3 regions of the Phytomonospora sp. NPDC050363 genome follow, and region 3 is predicted to be linked to each of the others. Evidence: riboswitches for the same ligand, from Rfam matches in the RefSeq annotation. Region 3 holds a riboswitch; each other region holds the start of a gene.
The links. Region 3 has a riboswitch for cyclic di-AMP ahead of AB0I28_RS08780 (C40 family peptidase). Riboswitches for the same ligand answer to the same signal wherever they lie in the genome.
Positions count from the first base shown of each region.

Region 1: another riboswitch for cyclic di-AMP. It lies ahead of AB0I28_RS11840 (hypothetical protein); the one in region 3 lies ahead of AB0I28_RS08780 (C40 family peptidase).
Region 2: another riboswitch for cyclic di-AMP. It lies ahead of AB0I28_RS19085 (hypothetical protein); the one in region 3 lies ahead of AB0I28_RS08780 (C40 family peptidase).

Region 1 covers NZ_JBFAKK010000004.1:153,507-157,967, forward strand. The annotation lists gene AB0I28_RS11835 (Ig-like domain-containing protein) at 1-763, opposite strand, end outside; gene AB0I28_RS11840 (hypothetical protein) at 857-1,873, opposite strand; cyclic di-AMP (ydaO/yuaA leader) riboswitch at 1,877-2,021, opposite strand; gene AB0I28_RS11845 (ABC-F family ATP-binding cassette domain-containing protein) at 2,460-4,094, shown strand; gene AB0I28_RS11850 (hypothetical protein) at 4,225-4,461, shown strand, end outside.
Region 2 covers NZ_JBFAKK010000006.1:391,537-395,997, forward strand. The annotation lists gene AB0I28_RS19075 (DUF305 domain-containing protein) at 1-344, opposite strand, end outside; gene AB0I28_RS19080 (hypothetical protein) at 412-780, opposite strand; gene AB0I28_RS19085 (hypothetical protein) at 877-1,878, opposite strand; cyclic di-AMP (ydaO/yuaA leader) riboswitch at 1,886-2,032, opposite strand; gene AB0I28_RS19090 (MBL fold metallo-hydrolase) at 2,222-3,334, shown strand; gene AB0I28_RS19095 (DNA-formamidopyrimidine glycosylase family protein) at 3,354-4,214, shown strand; gene AB0I28_RS19100 (hypothetical protein) at 4,207-4,461, opposite strand, start outside.
Region 3 covers NZ_JBFAKK010000003.1:151,863-156,323, forward strand. The annotation lists gene AB0I28_RS08775 (RNA polymerase sigma factor) at 1-1,024, shown strand, start outside; gene AB0I28_RS08780 (C40 family peptidase) at 1,166-2,059, opposite strand; cyclic di-AMP (ydaO/yuaA leader) riboswitch at 2,090-2,229, opposite strand; gene mscL (large conductance mechanosensitive channel protein MscL) at 2,335-2,760, shown strand; gene AB0I28_RS08790 (fused MFS/spermidine synthase) at 2,723-3,571, opposite strand; gene AB0I28_RS08795 (Hsp70 family protein) at 3,574-4,461, opposite strand, start outside.

The DNA.
Region 1 (4,461 bases), on a different contig from region 3:
TCTTGTTGTCGACGATGATCTCGCGCTTGGTGTCGCTGATCGCGAAGTCGCCGGTGATGTCGGTCTCGCCGAAGTCGCCGTCGCCGAGCGGGTGCCCCCCGATGCCGACGCGGACCTTGAGCTTGGTCCCCGGCTCCCAGTACTCCTTGGGCCGGTACTCCAGCACCGAACCGGTCACCCAGCGCCAGGCGCCGGGCTGGTGCGGTTCGGACTCGACGAACAGGCGCTTCTCGACGCCCGCCCGGTTCTTCTTGTCGATGGCGTAGCCGTCCTTGAACTGGATCAGGACGGGCATGCCGACGCCGTACACGGCGCCGTCGGCGTTCCAAAGGTAGGCGCCGGCGCGCTGCTTCGGAGAGGCCATGGTGGTGAAGGTCGTCGTACCCGTCGACTCGACACCGTCGGCGCCCTTGGCGGTCACCGTCGCGGTGTAGGTCGTCTTGTACTTCAACGGGTCGGTGGGCACCCAGCTCGACTTGTCGAGCCGGAACTTGCCCTTCACACTGTCGCCCTTGTCGTTGACGAGCGTGACGGCGGTGACCTCACCGCCTTCGGCCGAAGCGGCGATCTCCGTGGAGACCGCGAGGCCCGTGCTGTCGGTGGGGGGTTCGATCGCCAGGGTCGGCCCGACGGGGGCCGAACTGGCCGTGTCCCCGGGAGACTTGGAGGCACCGTCGTCGCTGCAGGCGGCAAGGCCGGCGAGCGTGAAAGCCCCGGCGGTCGCGCCGAGGACAGCGCGACGCGAGGTCGTGGGTCGTTCCATAACGAACAAAGGTACAGCCCGAGGTCGAGCCGCCACCGCCCCACGACCCCTCACCGGGGTCATATGTGCGCGTGATGTGCGCGCGTTTTGTCCCTATCTGACGGAAAGGTGCACGTGGTTGGTGTGATCGGAGTTGGGTTCGCCACCCGCTCCGTCATAGGTCGTCCAGCCCTGACCGGGCATCCAGATTTTTCGGTACCAGATCACATAGAGGACACCGAGCGCGTCGGCGTGCTCCACGTACCATCCGGCGAGGTTGTCGCCGTATGCCTTCGCCTCCCCGTACGCCTCGCCGCCGAACCCGCCCGGAGTGACGGAGAAGTCACAGGCGCGGCCCTGCGGGTGCTCACCGAAACTGCCTCCCCGGTAGCAGGCGACGAAGCGGCTCCACCCGGCGATCTCGGTCTCCTCCAGGTTGTGGAGGGTCCGCGGGGTCAGGCAGCCGCTGGGGTTGGTCGGGTCCTGCTTGCTGCATCCCTCGCCGGGGAGGGAGCCGTTGGGATCGCGGTCGACCGGTCGCGGCGCGGGGGCGTCGGAGGTGGTCGGGCCGGTCGTGGCGTCGCCGCCGAAGGCCGCGATGGCCTGGGCCGCCTTCGACCGCTCCTTCTCCATCTTCTCGACGTTCTCCTTCTGCTCGGCGATCTCGTCGTCGAGCAGGGCGACCTTCGCCTCCAGGTCCTCGCGGGCGCCGGTCAGCTCCTTGATCTTCTTGGCGCTCTCCTCGCCGAGGTAGGAGACCAGGACCATGCCGTCGAGAGTGTCGTCGGGGGTCGAACTGGCCAGGAAGGCCTTCGCCGAACTCATGCCGCCGTTCTCGTACATGGCGCCGGCGATGTCGGCGACCTGTGCGGTGAGGACCTTGACGTCCTCCTCGCCCTCGACGACCTGCTTTTCGAGCTTGTCCTGCCGTTCCTTGGAGCCTTTGAGCGCGTCGCGGGCGTCGTTGTAGTTCCCGATCGCCTCGTCGAGCTGCTCGCGCATCTCTTTCGTGCCGCCCTCGTCGTCAGGGTCGGCGATCGCCGCGGGGGAGTTCACCAGCACGGCCAGCACGGTCACCAGAACGGCGACGAGCATGGCCGGCGCTGTGTCACGCCGATGGATCTTCGGCACGCATTCGCCTCTCTTGCCGACCGCCTACCGAGTTAGCTGACGGGCTCGGGCCAAGAGACGCCCTACCGCGCGAGGGTGCACGCGGATTCGCCCCGGGATTCGGTGGGTCCCCGGTTCGCCCCGAAGGGCGATTCGGCGGTGAACCGTCGCCGACGCTCAGCCGGAATGAACGCCTTAGGGGAGCAACGGTCCGGCGCCAGGCTACCGGACGCCGCAGCCCAGGTCAGGGCCCCACCATGCCGTCGCCGCGTGTGGGAACGGGGCGACACAGGGTGATCGGGGCGAGGGGGGCACAACGGGCATCCCGGTTGACGGCCGGCGCGATCATGCGGCAGAATCGACACATCTCGTCCCCGACCCGGGAGTCCGCCCAAGTGGAGAACTGACCGCCGGCGCTGAAAGTCCCTTGTGGTCCCCGCGACCCCTCTTCAGTGCCAACAGAAGCCGTGTCGAGCCGACGCTCCGCAGCCTCTGCCGGTCGTTCCCGCGCATCCCCTGTCCGCAGGGGTACGCCTCCGGTCGCCGACGCTGTCGCGCGCTCATCGCGGTATCGCCCGTCCCATCCGCGACGATCCCGGGAGCCCTCTTGCTACTTCGCACCACCGCAGTTTCCAAGGACTTCGGCCTGGAGCCCCTCTTCGCCCAAGTGAACCTCCTCGTCAACCCCGGCGACCGGATCGGCCTGGTCGGGCCGAACGGCGCCGGCAAGACCACCCTGCTCAAGATCCTCACCGGTGAGGAGCCCCCCACGGCCGGCCGCGTCGAACGCGGACCGCGCGTGCGGGTCGGCTATCTCGCCCAGCAGGTTCCCGACGCCGGGCAGACCGTCGGCGAGTTCCTTCGCGGCGGCGACCCGGAACTGCGCGACCTCACCCGGCGGATGGCCGAGCTGGAGAAGGCGCTCGCCGAGGGCGGTGACGTGCTCGACGAGTACGGCGCGGTCCAGGAGCGCTGGGTGGCGCGTTCGGGCTGGACCTTCGAGTCGCGGCTGGCCGAGGTGCGCGAGCGTCTCGACATCACCGCGCTGCCGGAGGATCTGGCGGTCACCGAGGTGAGCGGCGGTGAGCAGTCCAGGCTGATGCTGGCGCGCCTGCTGCTGTCGGCGCCCGACGTGCTGCTCCTCGACGAGCCGACGAACCATCTCGACGCCGAGGGCAGTGCCTGGCTGGGGGAGTGGCTGCGCGGTTTCGGCGGCGGGGTGGTCATCGCCAGCCATGACCGGGCGCTGCTCGACCGGGCGGTGACGCGCGTCGTCGAGATCGACGGCATCAACGAGGAACCGCAGCTCTACGAGGGCGGCTATACCGCCTACCGGGTGGAGAAGCAGCGCCGGTGGGAGCGGCGGCTGCTGGACTTCGAGGCGCAGGAGAAGGACCGGGTGCGCTGGGAGGCCGACATCGAGCGGACCAAGGGCCACGCTCTCGGGGTCGAGCTGACCACGCACAACGACCGGATGCGCCGCTACGCCAAGAAGGTGGCGAAGAAGGCCAAGGCGCGCGAGCGGCGGTTGCAGCGGCAGATGCAGTCGGTGCGCTGGATCGCCGAACCGCGGACCCGGCCGAGGCTGGTGCTGGCCTTCCCGCCGGCCGAGGCGGGTGAGGGGCCGCCGCTGGTCGCCGAGGGTCTGACCGTCCACCGTGGAGGGAGGGCGATCCTCGACGGCGTCGACCTGACCGTCGGGGCGGGCGACCGGATCGTGGTCACCGGCCGCAACGGCGCCGGCAAGTCGACGCTCCTGCGGGCGCTGGCGGGCGAGTTCGACTCCGGCGAGGTGCGTGCGGCGGTGGCGCCCAGCGTGCTGCCGCAGTCGCACGACGGCCTGCGCGCGGGCCGCACGGGCCGGATGAGCGTGCTCGACTTCTTCCGCTCGCGGGTGCCCGTCTACATCGACGAGGCCGAGGAGTTGCTCGGCGGTTACCTATTCGGGGAGGACGAGCGCACGGCGACCCTGTCCACTTTGTCCGGAGGTGAGCTCCAGCGGCTACTCCTGGCGGTCCTGGTGAACAGCGCCACACCCGTGCTGCTTCTCGACGAACCGACCAACCATCTCGACTTCGACTCGCTCGATGTGATCGAGGAGGCCATGCGGGCCTACCAGGGAACTCTCGTGCTGGTGACCCATGATGCGTACTTCGCCGAACGGGCCGGTGTCCGTCGACAGTGGACGGTCGCTGACGGAAAGGTGACCGAACTGTTGTCATTGGACACTTGCGCTGAGTAGCGAACATCGGTGAACATAGATATGTCACTGGGTCGTAACCGAACGAAATGCCCAACCCGGTGGACTACTCGGTGACACTGGCGACGTACGAGTGGGCGGGGAGCGCATCGTGTGGGGCAGGCATCCTGTGATGGCGGCCGACGTGGCCGCCGCGCAAAGTGACATCGTCGGATTCGTCGGGGGCGTACTGGCCCTCGCCTTGGTGACCACCGCGATCCTGATCGCGTTTCGCCACCGCCGCAGAACCGCTGACGCGGACGGCGACCCGGGCGTGCCCGGAAGTCGCCGGACTCCGGTTCCCGACGGCGGCGAGGCCCTGCCTCCGCCGCCGTTTCCGGAGACCGGCATGACCGCGCCGATCACGGCG
Region 2 (4,461 bases), on a different contig from region 3:
GGCTGCCCCCAGGCGGTGAGCCAGCCGGTGAGGGTGGCGATCTCGGGGTCCTGCGCGCCCTTGATGGCCGCGGCGAGCGCCTTGACCTCGGGGTCCTGGGCGCGGGTCTCGGCGAGGACGGCCATCTCCACGGCCTGGCGGTGGTGCGGGATCATCATCTGGGCGAACATGACGTCGGCGCTGTTGAAGGCGGCCGAGGTGCTCGGGGCGGGCTCCTCGTGACCGCCGCCGTGGTCCATCCCCTCCATGCCGTCGCTCTTGGCGCCGCAGGCGGCCAGTGCGAGGACGGCGATCGCGGCGCTCGCCGTCATGAGGGCACGACGGAGCGTGATGAGGCGGTTCATGTCGTTTCTCCTGTTCGGTGTTCGGATCGAGGCGTGACTCGTGGCCGCGTGCGGCCCGGTCGCCGGCCTATATGCGAAGCACCGTCAGTTCGGCGATGACCAGCCCCCGGGGGATGAGACGGGGTGGTCCGTGTCCGGCGGCGGCCGGGGTGCGGCGTCGCCGGGCGGCGAGGTCGGCGCGCCGGACGCGGACGGCGAGCAGTGCCACCACCAGGACGGCGGCGGTGAGCACGGCGAGGCACATTTCGACGGAGACGGCGGGGCTGGGGGCGGGCGCGGCGAGCGTCGGCGAAGCGCCGGTCGGCTCGGCCGGCTCGTGGACGACGTGATCGGCGCCGCCGTGCGCGACAGGGGCATGCCCGCCGCCGTGGTGGCCGATGGTGTGCATCCAGCCGAGTCCGAGAACGACGGCGATCAGGAGGAGCAGTCTCGGCACCGTCGTCACCCCTCTCACAGCACCTGGAGCCATACCCCTAGCGGGTATGGCTCCAGACTATACCCCCCACGCGTATATGTCGCGGGGAGGGAGGGGTCAGATCATCGAGAGGTGGACGTGGTTGGTGTGCGCCGAGGCCGGATCGCCGCCGCCGCTGTAGGGCCCCCAGCCGAAGCCGCGCTCCCAGATCTGGCGGTACCAGATCACGTACTTCACGCCCAGACGGTCGGCGTGCTTGACGAACCACCCGGCAAGGCTGTCGCCGTACTCCTTGTCGCCACCGCCGGCGTCCTCCGACTTGAAACCGCCCGGGGCGGCCGAGAAGTCGCAGGCCTTCCCCAGCGGATGGTCACCGCCACCACCTCCCCGGAAGCACGAGACGTAGCGCTGGAACCCGGCGATGGTGGCCTGGTCGCGCGCGTGCTTCAGCCGAGGGCTGATGCAGGAGTCGGTCGTGGAGTCGTTGACCGAGCAGCCTTCGTCCGGGTAGGACCCGTCGGGGTTGCGCGGCGCCGGGTCGGGCACGCGCGCGTTGTCGGTCGACGGACCCTGCGCGTTGTTGCCGCCGCTGCCGGCCAGTTGGTCGGCGGCGGCGTTGCGCGCGTCCTCCATCTTGCCGAGGGCCTTGGTCTGGTTCTCGATCTCCTCCTTGAGGAGCTCCTCCTCGGCGGCCAGCTCCTCGCGCGTCTCGACGAGCCGGTTGACCGTCTTGGCGCTCTCGTCGCCGAGGTAGTTGACGATCATGGCCCGGTCGATGGCCAGATCGAGTGACTCGGCACCGAGGACGGCCGTCACCGAGCTGAGGTTGCCGCCCGCATAGGCGGCCGCGGCGATCTGCTCGACCTGCGCGCTCAGCTCGGTCACCTTGGTCTTGTTCTTCTTGATCTGCTTCTCGACGGTCTTCTCGCGCTTCTCGGCGGCCTTGAGCTCTTCCTCGGCCTCGATGTAGTCCGAGATCGCCTTTTCCAGGGTGGAGTCGAGATCGCCCTCGTCGGGGTCGGCCAGCGCCGTGCCGGGGATCGCGGTCGAAAGAAGCACCAGCGCCACGGCGAACAGCGTCAACGGCAGCCACCGGCGCCGGACGGACAGTGGGGTCACGTGTAGTCCTTCTACTCGGCACCGCCTACCGGGTTAGCTGACGGGTTCGGGCCGAAGGTCGCCCTACCGCTCGCGCGGATTCACCCCGGTTCCCCGTGGGACGAGGAGGTGGTTCCCCGGTTCGCCCCGGGAGGCGATTCGGCGGCGGCCACCGTCGACGCCCTGCGTGGCGTCGGGTCGCCGGCGGCCTGGCAGCCACCGTACCGGAAGCGCACCGCCGTCTACTAGGCGAGTTCGTAGAGGTCACGGTGACGCAACGTGCGATCGGCGCGATCCTCAGCCCGGTCTCAGCGAAGTCAATAAGGTTTGAACAACCGTTCCCGACTACGAAGGCGAGCCGCCCATGGCGAGCACCCGACGCACCGCCCGGATCATCGCGCTGGCGGCCGCCGCCGCAGCGGCAGGTGCCGCGGCATGGCGATTCCGCGACATTCCCGCCGCCCTCGGCCGGCGGCCGAGCGGCGAACGCCTCGCGCGCATCGAGTCGTCACCGCAGTTCCGCGACGGCGCCTTCCACAACGCCGGCGGGCTCGGCGCGGCCACGATCACCGGCATCCGCTCGGTCATCCGCGACCGCCGCGCCAACAAGGCCCCGACGAAGCCGCTGCTGCCGGTGCCGCTCGCGACGCCCGATCCCGCTCCGGGGCCAGGCGCGCACGTCACCTGGTACGGGCACGCCTCGGCGCTCGTCGACCTCGACGGCACCCGCGTCCTGCTCGACCCCGTCTGGGGCGACCGCTGCTCCCCCAGCCTGGTGACCGGGCCACGCCGCCTCCACCCCTCGCCGGCCGCGCTCGAAGACCTCCCGCACATCGACGCCGTGCTCATCTCCCACGACCATTACGACCACCTCGACATGCCCACGATCAAGGCGATCGCGCGCGACCGGACCGCGCCCTTCCTGGTCCCGCTGGGCATCGGCGCGCACCTGGAGAGCTGGGGCGTGCCGGCCGAGCGGATCGTCGAGATGGACTGGGACGACGCGCACGCCGTCGGCGACGTGACACTGACGCTCACCGCCGCGCAGCATTTCTCCGGGCGCGGACTCAAGCGCAACACGAGCCTGTGGGGCTCCTGGGTGATCGCCGGACCCCGCCACCGGGTGTTCTACACCGGCGACTCCGGCTACTTCGACGGCTACCGGGCGATCGGCGCCGCTCACGGCCCCTTCGACGCCACCCTCGTCCAGATCGGCGCCTACAGCCCGGCCTGGCCGGACATCCACATGACGCCCGAGGACGCCGCCCGGGCCCACCTCGACCTCAACGGCGGGCTGCTCATCCCCGTCCACTGGTGCACTTTCGACCTCGCGTTCCACGCGTGGGGCGAGCCCGTCGACCGCCTGTGGCGCGAGGCGAAGGCACGCGGGATCTCCCTCACGGTGCCCCGGCCGGGCCAGACCGTCGACGTGGCGAACGCGCCCGAACCTGACGGATGGTGGCAGGGGCTGGCCTGATCGGTGCCAGACTGGACGCATGCCGGAGCTGCCCGAGGTCGAGGCGCTCGCGCGGTTCCTCGCCGCGCGCACGCGCGGGTATGAGGTCGTGCGGGTCGACGTCGCGTCGATCTCGGTGCTCAAGACCTACGACCCGCCGCCCACGGCACTGCACGGGCGCACTGTCGAGGCCGTCGGCAGGCACGGGAAGTTCCTCGACCTCGACCTGGGAGGAGCGCACCTGATCGTCCACCTGGCCCGGGCCGGCTGGCTGCACTGGCGCGACAAGCTCCCACCCCGGCCACTGGGGCCGGGCAAGGGGCCGGTCGCGCTGCGCGTCGTGCTGGAGGACGGTTCGGGCTTCGACCTGACCGAGCAGGGCACGAAGAAGCGCCTGGCGGTCTACATAGTCGACGACCCCGCCAAGGTGCCCGGCATCGCCGCGCTCGGTCCCGACCCCCTCGCCGAGGGCTTCACCGTCGAGAGGTTCGCCGCCCTGCTGAAAGGAAAGCGCACGCAGATCAAGGGCCTCCTGCGCGACCAGAAGGTCATCGCCGGGATCGGCAACGCCTACTCCGACGAGATCCTGCACGTGGCGAAGATGTCGCCGTTCAAGACCGCGAACACGCTCACCGAGAACGACGTGCGAAACCTCTACGACGCCATGGTCGGCACGCTGCGCGAGGCGACCGCCGACGCCGGTGACCTCGCCGCGGGCGACCTCAAGGCGCACAAGAAGGAGACGATGCGGGTCCACGGGCGCACCGGGCAGCCCTGTCCGGTCTGCGGCGACACGATCCGCGAGGTCTCCTTCGCCGACTCCTCGCTCCAGTACTGCCCGACCTGCCAGACGGGCGGGAAACCGCTCGCCGACCGCCGGATGTCGAAACTGCTCAAGTGATCGCGGCGACCAGCCCGGCGACGTGGCCGGCGACCACGCGTGGACGGGTGAACACCGCGAGGTGGTCGGCGTCCTCCCGCACGACCGGCCAGGACGAGGCCTCCGCCGCCGCGGCCTGCTCCTCGTACCCATCGCTCAGCCGCAGGTAGGCGCCCGGGAAGGGCGCGTCGTGCTCCGGCGCGGTCTCGCCGAAGTAGGACAGCGGCAAGCGGGGCAACTCGGCCAGGAAGTCGGCGCGCGGGCCCGC
Region 3 (4,461 bases):
CCGCCTCCGCCGCGAGTCCACCCGCGAGGCACGGCAGGCCCAGGCCGCGCTGCTCAGCGCCCCCGACCGGCCAGGAGACGAGGGACCCGTGCACGACGACCGGCTCCGCCTCATCTTCACCTGCTGCCATCCGGCGCTGGCCGCCGAAGCCCGCGTCGCCCTCACCCTGCGCCTGCTCGGCGGCCTGTCCACCACCGAGATCGCCCGCGCCTTCCTCGTCGCCGAGACGACCATGGCCCAGCGCCTCGTCCGCGCCAAGGGCAAGATCCGCGACGCCCGCATCCCCTACCGCGTACCCCGCGACGCCGACCTGCCCGACCGCCTCGCCGCCGTGCTCGCCGTCGTCTACCTGATCTTCACCGAGGGGCACACCGCCACCTCCGGCGCGGACCTCGTCCGCGGTGACCTCTGCGCGGAGGCCGTCCGGCTCGGCCGGCTCCTCCACGAACTCATGCCCGACGAGCCCGAGGTGACCGGACTGCTCGCGCTGATGCTGCTCGTCGACTCCCGCCGGGCCGCGCGGACCGCCCAGGACGGACGGCCGGTCCTGCTCGCCGACCAGGACCGCCGTCGCTGGGACCGGGCGGCGATCGCCGAGGGGCACGCGCTGGTGCGCCGTTGCCTGCGCCGGGGCAGTCCCGGGCCCTACCAGTTCCAGGCGGCGATCAACGCCGTGCACGCCGACGCGGCCACCGCCGCCGACACCGACTGGCGCCAGATCCTCGCCCTCTACGACCAGCTCCTCGCCTTCGCGCCCAACCCGGTCGCGGCGCTGCATCGGGCGGTCGCGGTCGCCGAGATCGACGGTCCGGGCGCGGGGCTGGCACTCGTCGACGCGCTCGACCTCGACGGACACCACGTCTTCCACGCGGTTCGGGCCGACCTGCTGCGCCGGCTCGGTCGCCGGACCGCGGCGGCCGAGGCGTACCGGCGTGCGCTCGCGCTCAGCAGCAACGAGTCGGAGCGGGCCTTCCTGCGCGACAGGCTCACCGAAGTCGGGAACACGCCGACGCCCGGGCCGTAGGAAGGCCCGGGCGTCGGCGCGGTCGATGCCGCCCGGCCGCGCGGGGTCAGCGCGTGCGTGCGGCCGGGCGGGCGCCCAGGGCTTGTCTTGTGGGTGCGATGAAACCGCCGTGTCCCCGCAGGGAGCCCACCGGACGAGCTCTTACACCCGGCGGAAACCGTCGGGGGTCATCATGTCGATGTCGGAGATCTTCACCGACTCGCCCGGCTGGGGCGCGTGGATGACCTTGCCGTCGCCGACGTAGATGCCCACGTGCCCGAGACCGGCGTAGAACACCAGGTCCCCGGCGCGCAGCTCACCGCGCGAGATCGACGTGGTGGCGTTCCACTGGTCGACGGTGTAGTGCGGCAGGGACACGCCCGCGGCCGCCCACGCGGCCATGGTCAGGCCGGAGCAGTCGTAGCCGTCCGGGCCGGTCGCGCCGAAGACGTACGGGATGCCGATGGCGCCGTAGGCGAAGGAGACCGCCTGGCCCGCCTTGCCCGACACCGCCGGGATCTCGCCGTCGTAGGTGCTCGACGAGGTCTCGGCCTGCTCCTCGGCCAGCTTGTTCTCCAGCTCCTCCTTCTCCTCGGCCAGCTTCGACACCGTCTTCTTGGCCGCGACCAGATCGGTGTTGAGCTGATCCTTGGCCGCGTTGGCCTCGGCGATCGCCGTCGCGGCGTCGTCGACGGCCTGCGACTGCTCGCGGGCCAGGTCGGAGAGGTCGGTGAGCTGGCTGAGCAGCGTGCCGCTGTCGTCGAGCGTGGTGGCCGGGGAGCCGATCAGCGCGACGGCGCTGTCGATGGCCCGGTCGGAACCGGCGATGGTGTCCTCAAGGGCCTTGATCCGCTCGACGAGGTCGTCGCGCTTCTCGACGGCCTTCTTGTAATCGGTCGAGGCGGTGTCCAGTTTGTCCTCTGTGCTCGGCGCCGCCTGCGCCATGCCGGGGGCGAGGAGGGTCGCGACGATCGCGCCGGTGAAAACACCGGCACAGGTCGCGGTGCGGATCAGGCCGCGAGTCCGGGTCTTGCTGATTCGTCTGTTTCCAGGCAACTTGCAGTCGTCTGCCGACAAGACGGCAACCCTTCTTCCATCAAGCCGCTTACCGGGTTAGCTGACGGGTTCGGGCCGGAAGATCGCCCTACCGCGCTCGGCGCGGATTCACCCCAGTACTCGGTGGGTCCCCGATTCGCCTCGGTGCGGCGACTCAGCGGCACTCGCACGGTCACTCCCTTGCTGGGAGTGAGGAGTACCGTACGAGCCCGGTGACGCTAACCGAGAGTGTTCGCGATTGCCTATGGTGCAGTGGAATAGCCCACACGCAATACGTGGCGATCACGGAGCAATCGGACCGCCTCTGGCAGGATGTGCTGATGCTCAAGGGTTTCAAGGAATTCCTCTTTCGCGGCAACGTCGTCGACCTGGCCGTCGCCGTCGTCATGGGCGCCGCCCTCACGGCCATGGTCACCGCATTCACCGGTGCGTTCCTCACGCCCCTGATCACACTGGTCACGGGTGGTTCGGAGAACGGTGGCAAATTCACCGTCAACGGTGTGGACTTCCCCTATGGGACGTTCATCGACGCCGTCATCACCTTCGTCTTGACCGCGGTGGTCATCTACTTCATAGTCGTTTTGCCCGTCCGCAAGGTGATGGAACGGATGAGGCGCCAGGAGGAGGCCGAAAAGGACGAGCAGCTCGAACTGCTCCGGGAGATCAGGGACGAGCTGCGCCGCGGGAACTCCGCTTCCTGACCCCTCGCCCGGTTTGCGGCCACAATCCCGGGGGCGCCGGGGACGCCACGGCACCGCCGTCGGTGTTCACCGGTGCTCCTTTTCCGAACCTGGCGAATTCGTCGCCGTCGAGAAAGCCGGTGGGAAACACGTCGCCGGCTGCGCGACGGGCGATGGCGGCGTCGTCGAAGGGCCGGTCGGATCCGCACAGCACGATGTTGCCGAAACGGCGTCCCCGCAGGACGGTCGTCCCGCCGAGGAGGCGGCCCTGGCCGAAGACCGAGCCGATCGTCGCCGCCAGCGAACGGGTGTACTTCAGCGGTCCGCCGTCGCCGGCGTTCATCAGCAGGCTGCCGCCGGTCCTCAGCACGCGGGACACGTCGGCGAAGAACTCGGCCGTGGTCAGGTGCGGCGGGGTGACGTTGTCGGCGAACACGTCGAGGACGATCACGTCGTAGCAGTCGTCGGGCGCGGCGGCCAGCTGCTCGCGGGCGTCGCCGATGCGCACCTTCACCTTGCCGCGCTTGGGAAGCGGCGCCTTCTCCCGGACCAGCGCGACCAGTTCGGCGTCGATGTCGACGGCCTGCTGGTACGAGCCGGGCCTCTTCGCCGCGACGTACCGTGGCAGCGTGAGCGCCCCGGCCCCCAGGTGCAGCACCCGCAGCGGCTCGCCCGAGGGGGCGAGGGAGTCGACCACATAGGACAGATAGCGGATGTAGTCGAACTCGAGGTGCAGCGGGTCGTCGAGGTCCACATGGGACTGTTCCGAGTCGCCGACGTACAGGTAGAAGCGGTTCGGGCGCTCGGGGTCGGGTTCCATGCGGGCGGTCATCGTCAGATGGAGTATTCCTGGAAGAGCTTGTCGAGGTCGGTGACCTTGGCGTCGGATCCCCAGCCGGCGATGGCCACGCCGACGTCGGGGTAGTAGGAGTAGCTGCCGTCGATGGCCACGTAGGGGATCGAGTACTCGTCGGTGCCGGACTTGCCCGACCCGTTGAAGGTGTCCTTCAGGCCGAACGACGAGGCGACGTCCTTCTCGAAGTCCTCGCCGCCGCTGTCGACGAACAGGATGCTGCCGGCCTTGTACTCGTCCTCGACGTCGGTGTCGAAGCTGCAGTAGACGCGGGCGGGCTCCTCGCCGATCTTGTCGAGGGCGCGCGTGAAGCCGCCGCTCTCCGGGCCCTGCCAGGCCTCACCGGAGTCGGAGACCCAGCACTCGTTGAGCGCCTTCTTCCACGGTTCGAAGAAGGAGCTGAGCGCCGAGGGCACCGAGGCGCTGCCGTTCATGACCGGGCCGTCGTCGCTGAGGTCGGTGAAGAAGTCGCCGAAGATCCCCGACGTGACGCTCGGCTTGATGAACGTGCCGTAGCAGCAGAAGCCGAGCAGGGCCACGATGACCAGTGCGATGATGGGGCCGCGCTTGCGGTTCCTGCGCGGCACGAACACCGGCTGCTGCTGCTGGTGCACCGGTACCGCGTAGGGAACCTGGATGATCTGCGGCTGCGGCGGAGGCTGCGGCGCGCGCTGCACCGGCGGCAGGATCGGCGGTCGCGGCGGCGGGGGAGTGTAGGCCTGCTGCTGGGGCGGTGGCGTGTACGCGTTGGGCGCGTGCTGCTGCTGCTGTTGCTGCGGACGGTACGGCGGCGGCGAGGGCGTCATCATCGGCGAGGACGGCGCGCCGGAGACGGGCGGGCCCGAGACCGGGGGAGCCGACATCGGCGA